DNA from 2 places in the Lysinibacillus sp. FSL M8-0134 genome. Region 2 is predicted to be linked to the other one. Evidence: riboswitches for the same ligand, from Rfam matches in the RefSeq annotation. Region 2 holds a riboswitch; the other holds the start of a gene.

Region 1 (3,425 bases), 220 kb from region 2:
TACTTCCCCGAATGGCATTTGACTAAAAGCAGTCGGTAGCACCATAAATAGTAAACCTGGTCCCGCTGCCGGCTCTAAATCAAAGGCAAATACAACAGGGAAGATCGCTAGTCCTGCCAAAAAAGATACTAGTACAGTTAGTAGCACAACAGAGCCCGCTGAGTTTGGAAGACTAACATCTTTTTTTAGATAGGAACTATATGTAACAAGACAAGAGAATCCTACTGCTAGTCCAAAGAATGATTGCCCTAGTGCTTCTAATAGTGCCTTCCCAGTAATATTAGAGAAATCTGGCCATAAGAAGAATTTTACTCCCTCCATCGCACCATCTAATGTAACAGCTCGCATAACAAGAACAATGAACATGATAAAGAGTAATGGCATCATCCATTTATTAGCTTTCTCAATACCATTTTGTACACCTAATGAAATAATTAGTACATTTGTTAATGTAAACAAAGCTAAGCCCACTAGCGTAATCCAAGGGGTCCCTATAATTTTCCCAAATAATTCAGCTGAATCAATTGCTGGATCTATCACAGCGCCAGCTACACCTAGGCCGCTGTAAATGAAAATCCAACCACCAACAACACTATAAAAAGTTAATAATAAAAAACAACCAAGCACACCCATTCGGCCTATCCATGCCCACCCTGGTTTTGACGGAGCGATTTTTTTATACGCAGTTATCGCCTCTGATTGCGTACCACGACCTAAGACATATTCGGATAATAGCATGGGCAAACCAATTAACAATGTAAAGAGCACAAAAATTAGGAAAAATGCCCCACCGCCACTCTGCCCTGTGACATACGGTAGCTTCCATATCGCTCCTAAACCAATTGCAGCACCAGCTGACGCTAAAATAAAACCTAATTTACTTGACCATTGTCCTTTTTTTCCACTCATCTCTTCAAAACTCCTCAAACATTCTAAACTCAACTCTATTTTACATGAAAATATGCCTTTCGACTAGGTAATAATCATAAAGAACTAGATTGCTAGCATTTTCTATTACTTTTTTCTATTTTTACGCTCCGATTTTTATCTCTCTCACTTTAGCAAAGCTACCTCCCATCCAGTTTAAACCACAAAAAACCTCGAGCAGTTCATCCACCCGAGGTTCATCTTCAATTATTTCGTTATATACATTGAGCGCTGGCGGTCGATCCACTTGCGCATCGTTGAAAATAATAAAGCCATAATAGCTGTTAATAAAATACCCTTCACAATGTTGAATGGTAAAATCCCAGCGACAATCATTTTATAAAGTGAGTCTCCTACAACTGGTTCCATTCCTAGGAAATATGTGTACATTGGTAAAAATAAAGCATAGTTTAAAACGCTCATTCCCACTGCCATCACTATTGTCCCTGTCGCTAAACCTCCAATAAGGCCCGCAATCGATTTAAAACGATTAAAAATAAAGCTTACTGGCAAAATAAATAAAATACCTGTTGCAAAGTTGGCAATATGACCTACTGGCACCCCAGTTGGAGTACCTGAGAAAATCCAATCCAACACATTTTTAAATAATTCTACTAAAATACCAGCTACCGGTCCCATTGTGATGGCTGCTAGTAAGGCAGGCATATCACTAAAGTCCACTTCCAAAAATGCTGGGAAAGGCGGAATAGGGAAATTAAAAAGCATTAATAAAAACGAAATACTGCTCAGCATACCAATCGTAATAAACGATTGAAGTTTAACATTTTTCTTCATAGAAAACTCTCTCCTCTTTGCTGATTCAATCTCGCAAGAAGAAAGGTGACGATCTTTCAATTGTTAGCATGAAAAAACCCTTATGCATCTAAAGCACAAGGGAGAAAGGCATGACGAATAGGCGTCAATATAAACTATTTTTGAGCAGCGTTTAAAGCCATAGGAAAAAGCGCTCAGTCACAGTTTATTTCATAACAATGAATGACGATCGTACCTCCATCTTCTCCCATCCAGACTTTAACTGTCGGCCTTGGAATTGCACCAAGTCAGCCATGCAAAAAAATTTGCACAGGTCGCGGGCTGAAGAGTTTAGCATAAATCTCTCGAGTTAATGAAAATTCATTAACGATTTACAACTCTATTACCGCCGGTCGGGATTTTCACCCTGCCCCGAAGATGAATCATATTATTTTGTTCTACAGCCTTACTATAATGAATTATTAAGAAAAAGTAAATAGTTCTGCTCAAAAAATTCCGATTAGATTTGTATGTATTGCAAAAAGAAAATAGGGCATTCCTACGTTGTAGGAATACCCTATTTCTTTTATCTCTTTGACTACGGCATATATTGTTTATTTGGTCCTACAGGCTTTGGCAAATAATTTTTTAAATCGAATCCTTCCCAGCTTTCCTGAACAACATTATCTAAGCGTAACTGTTGATCAAAGCTAGCAGCAGTTAGCATCATGGCTTCGATTAATTGTGTAGCTCGAATTGGCTCCAAGGATGTTAAATCAAGAGGGATATCAAATGTAATGACTACACCATCCGCTTCCTCTTTTACTGTGTATGTCACGTTTTCAGGAACAACTGGCACATAAACATCATCATTTTTATTTTTCATCTGTGTGAGTGCCTCTGTCACATTAGCAAAGGTTTGACGGAAATCTGGAGATAAATATTCTGCTCCATTTGGATCCTTGTATAAATAATAATTATAATGTTTGGCACCTGTTAATGACATAGCTTGACTTGGCTCACCATCTTGGGAAAACTCATAAGGCGTACCATCTTCATTTTGAATCTCTACTTCTGTATATTCAGAATCTGAGAATGTATCTTCCAAAGTTCCTTTGTATTCATTGACGGTAGCTGAAGCAACATCATAATCATTGTCCTTAGGTAAAACATGAACAAGCTTATCTTCCTTCTCCTTTAACTCACCTTTATAAGGATGATAGTCTGTAAACCCTTTAGCTTCCTCATCTATTTGAGGAGCGTATTTTTCATACATCTGTAAAGTAGAAGGTTTTTCAGTTCCAAAATCAGTTGCAACACGCTCATTTGGAATTACATATGTCATAGGAACACTTTCTGCGTCTCGTCCAGCTAAACCAATACGAAAGACAACAGCATCTTTGACATCTTCTTCATAGACAGATGACCGTAAAGATAAAATACGCTCATGCTCTGTTACAATATTGGATTGGAGCACCTCATCCTTCGCAGATGCATCTTTTGTAGCACGATCTTCCTGTAAAGTAGAGTACGTAGCTGTTTCAGCCGTACTAGCTTGATCTTTCTGTTCAGCTTGATTATTCATTACCATTGAGCCTACGAGTATTGTTAACGCAAAAACTGCTGCCACACTCATAAAAAATGGTATTTTACGAAACTTAGATTCGGTTGATCGTTCTTCTTGTTTCAGAGAATTACTTTGTTGCTGAGTTTGTTCATCCTCTACTGGTTGTTGAATTGCTTCT
Region 2 (3,425 bases):
CTTGCCAAAATCCTGTTAGCACAACCAGATTTATTACTTTTGGATGAGCCGACAAATCACCTGGATTTCGAGACATTAAATTGGCTTGAAAATTATTTACGTGTCTATCAAGGGGCCATTTTAATTATTTCTCATGATCGTTATTTTTTAGATGCCCTTGTCCATGAAATTTATGAGATTGAGCGTACAAAAGGCACAAAATATAGCGGTAATTATTCTCAATATGTAGAAAGTAAAGCTAAGAATCGTCAGTTGCTAGAGAAAAAATATTCGATGCAACAACAACAAATAGCTAAAATGGAGGATTATATTCAAAGGAATATTGCCATGGCAACTTCTTCGAGAAGCGCTAAAAATAAACGGAAGCAACTTGAACGAGTTGAACGGATTGATCAACCACAAAAAGATTTAAAGCATGCACAAATGGCATTTGCTATGGATAAGAAATCGCATAAAGAAGTATTGAAGGTAAGAGACTTAGAGATATCGTTTAAGGTAGAAAATATCCAAAAAACGCTGTTGCGAAATATTTCCTTTGACTTATACAGAGGCGATAGGGTTGCTTTAATTGGGCCGAATGGTGTTGGAAAATCAACATTAATTAAAGCACTGCTTAAAGAGATTGAGCCAGATAGTGGGGTAGTGGCTTGGGGGCATGGTGTTACGATTGGCTATTACGATCAAGAACAGGCAACATTAGACCCCGATAATTCGGTACTACATGAGGTTTGGAGTGCATTTCCAACGATTGAAGAAGCAAGAGTACGAACGGTGCTAGGTAATTTTTTATTCACAGGAGAGGATGTTTTTAAAAAGGTTTCCTCTCTAAGCGGTGGGGAAAAGGCTCGTGTTGCCTTAGCGAAGCTGATTTTACAGAAAGCGAATGTCCTTATCTTGGATGAACCGACCAATCATCTCGACTTATTTAGTAAAGAAGTATTAGAGGAAGCACTTTTAAAATTTGAGGGGACATTATTGAGCATTTCACACGATCGCTATTTCTTAAATAAATTAGCAGGTAAAATGCTTGAACTTACTCCTTCGAATGTGACTGTTTTTCAAGGGAATTATGATGATTATGTTGTTCGAAATATAAGAAATTAACAGTACTACTCGCCACCTCTTAAGCAAGGGGTGGCCCTTTTTTTGAAAAATTTAAGATAGAAGGATGGATAATATAATAAAATAGTGTTATTGTTAGAACTAGCTAAATAAAAATATCCTTCAGGGTAGGGTGAAATTCCCGATCGGCGGTGATGAAGTCATTCAAAGTCCGTGAGCGCAAGCTGATTTGGTGCAAATCCAAAACCGACAGTTATAGTCTGGATGGGAGAAGGGTATAAATGCAAACTTTTTAAATTTAAAATAATTTAGAGGGTTTATTTGACTATGCATTTATTACAAACTTCCCATTCATTATGCGGGAAGTTTTTTTGTTTTCGTTTAATAACAAGTACGCAATACAACCACCTCAAGGATAGAGATGCATAGTAGATCTCACTGATTTAGCGAACAAACTAATTGAATAGAAGATGTTCTTCGGGGTAGGGTGAAATTCCCAATCGGCGGTGATGAAGTCATTCAAAGTCCGTGAGCGCAAGCTGATTTGGTGCAAATCCAAAACCGACAGTTATAGTCTGGATGGGAGAAGAACAAATGAGATAGTAGTCTATGGAAAAAAAAGTTAATCCAACTAGGCTTATTTGTTGATGTCTTATACTCCCAAAACCCCTTTGTCAAAGGGGTTTTTCTTTTTTTGTTAGCTAGGAAGGGAGACGGATACAACGTTTAAAATGACGGATAGAAAACTAAAATTAACGGAAACACTCCGAAAAGTGACGGATAAAAACTGTCAAAAAAAGAAAGAAGGTGGAGAAATGTTTACGGGGCTTGTAGAGGATATTGGCACAATTAAAGCCGTGCAAAGCGATAAGTACAGTATGAAAATTACTGTTCAATCACCCAAAATAGTGGAGGATGTAAAGCTTGGCGATAGTATAGCAGTCAATGGTGTTTGTTTAACGGTGACACATTTTACGCAGCAGGAACTTACCATGGATGTTATGCCTGAGACAGTCAAAGCAACTAATTTACAGCAGCTAGCGATAGGAGATCCCGTTAATTTGGAGCGCGCTATGCCTGCAAATGGGCGATTTGGTGGTCATTTTGTAGCTGGACATGTGGATGGAATCGGGAAAATTTTACGAAAGCGTCCGGTTGCTAATGCAGTCTATATCGATATCGAGTTATCAGAGGAACTCACAAGCTTTTGTATTCCAAAGGGTTCCATCACAATTGATGGCACGAGTTTAACCATTTTTCATGTTGAATCGAACAGTGTCACTATTTCATTGATTCCGCATACGTATAAGGAAACTGTTTTAGGTATGAAGAAGGTTGGAGCAATCGTAAATATCGAAACAGATTTGGTTGGTAAGTATATTTTGCAGCAACTGAAAAAAGGACAAGTTACGTCAACCATTACAAGAGATTACTTAGCCCAACATGGTTTTTAATATATAAAATGAGGAGATGACACTAGTGCTGCATGCAATTGAAGAAGCCCTAGAAGATTTAAAGCAAGGCAAAATAATTGTGGTAGTTGATGATGAAGATCGAGAAAATGAGGGGGACCTTCTAGCGCTTGCTGAATTCATCACACCGGAAACAATTAACTTTATGGCAACCTATGGTAGAGGTCTTATTTGTACGCCTATTTCACAGCAGCTAGCACAAAAGCTAGATCTACATCCAATGGTTCAGAACAATACAGATAACCATCAAACAGCATTTACGGTCAGTATCGACCATGAAGAAACAACGACAGGAATTAGTGCCTTTGAACGCGCGTTGACAATTCAAAAGATGATTGAAGATCAAGCAAGGCCAACTGATTTTCGTCGACCTGGCCATGTTTTTCCTCTAATTGCAAAGGATAACGGTGTCTTAGAGCGTAGAGGACATACTGAGGCAACTGTTGATTTAGCAAAGCTTTGCCAGAGTGTGCCTGCGGGTGTTATTTGCGAAATCATGGGTGATGATGGACAGATGCTACGTTTTGAAGAGCTGACAAAGTACGCAGCTCAACATGGCTTAAAAATGATATCGATAGAAGCATTGGTTGCCTATCGCAATCGGTTATTCACAACAGAAAATACACTATCTATTTAAAAAGGAGAAAGAACAATGGGTAAAAAATTTGAAGCACAATTAATTGGAACAGATTTAAAAATAGCGGTAGTCGTAGGACGTTTTAATGAGTTTATTACAAGCAAATTATTGGATGGAGCAATGGATGGTTTAACACGACATGGAGTAGATGAAGCATCTATTGACGTAGCGTGGGTTCCTGGAGCTTTTGAAGTTCCATTTATTGCTAAGCAATTAGCAGAAACAAAGAAATATGATGCCATTATTGGATTAGG

Evidence for each region. Region 2 has a riboswitch for FMN ahead of ribE (riboflavin synthase). Riboswitches for the same ligand answer to the same signal wherever they lie in the genome.
Region 1: it holds a riboswitch for FMN, as region 2 does, so the genes downstream of both, MKY49_RS06080 (ECF transporter S component) here and ribE (riboflavin synthase) in region 2, are expected to answer to the same signal.

What each region holds. Positions count from the first base shown of each region.
Region 1 is NZ_JBBPAJ010000001.1:1,249,056-1,252,480, reverse strand. Features, by position in the region: gene MKY49_RS06085 (sodium-dependent transporter) at 1-909, opposite strand, end outside; gene MKY49_RS06080 (ECF transporter S component) at 1,135-1,722, opposite strand; FMN riboswitch at 1,937-2,124, opposite strand; gene MKY49_RS06075 (RNA polymerase subunit sigma) at 2,279-3,425, opposite strand, start outside.
Region 2 is NZ_JBBPAJ010000001.1:1,464,851-1,468,275, forward strand. Features, by position in the region: gene MKY49_RS07165 (ABC-F family ATP-binding cassette domain-containing protein) at 1-1,104, shown strand, start outside; FMN riboswitch at 1,217-1,342, shown strand; FMN riboswitch at 1,532-1,657, shown strand; gene ribE (riboflavin synthase) at 1,878-2,516, shown strand; partial or broken gene ribB (3,4-dihydroxy-2-butanone-4-phosphate synthase) at 2,533-3,132, shown strand; gene ribH (6,7-dimethyl-8-ribityllumazine synthase) at 3,187-3,425, shown strand, end outside.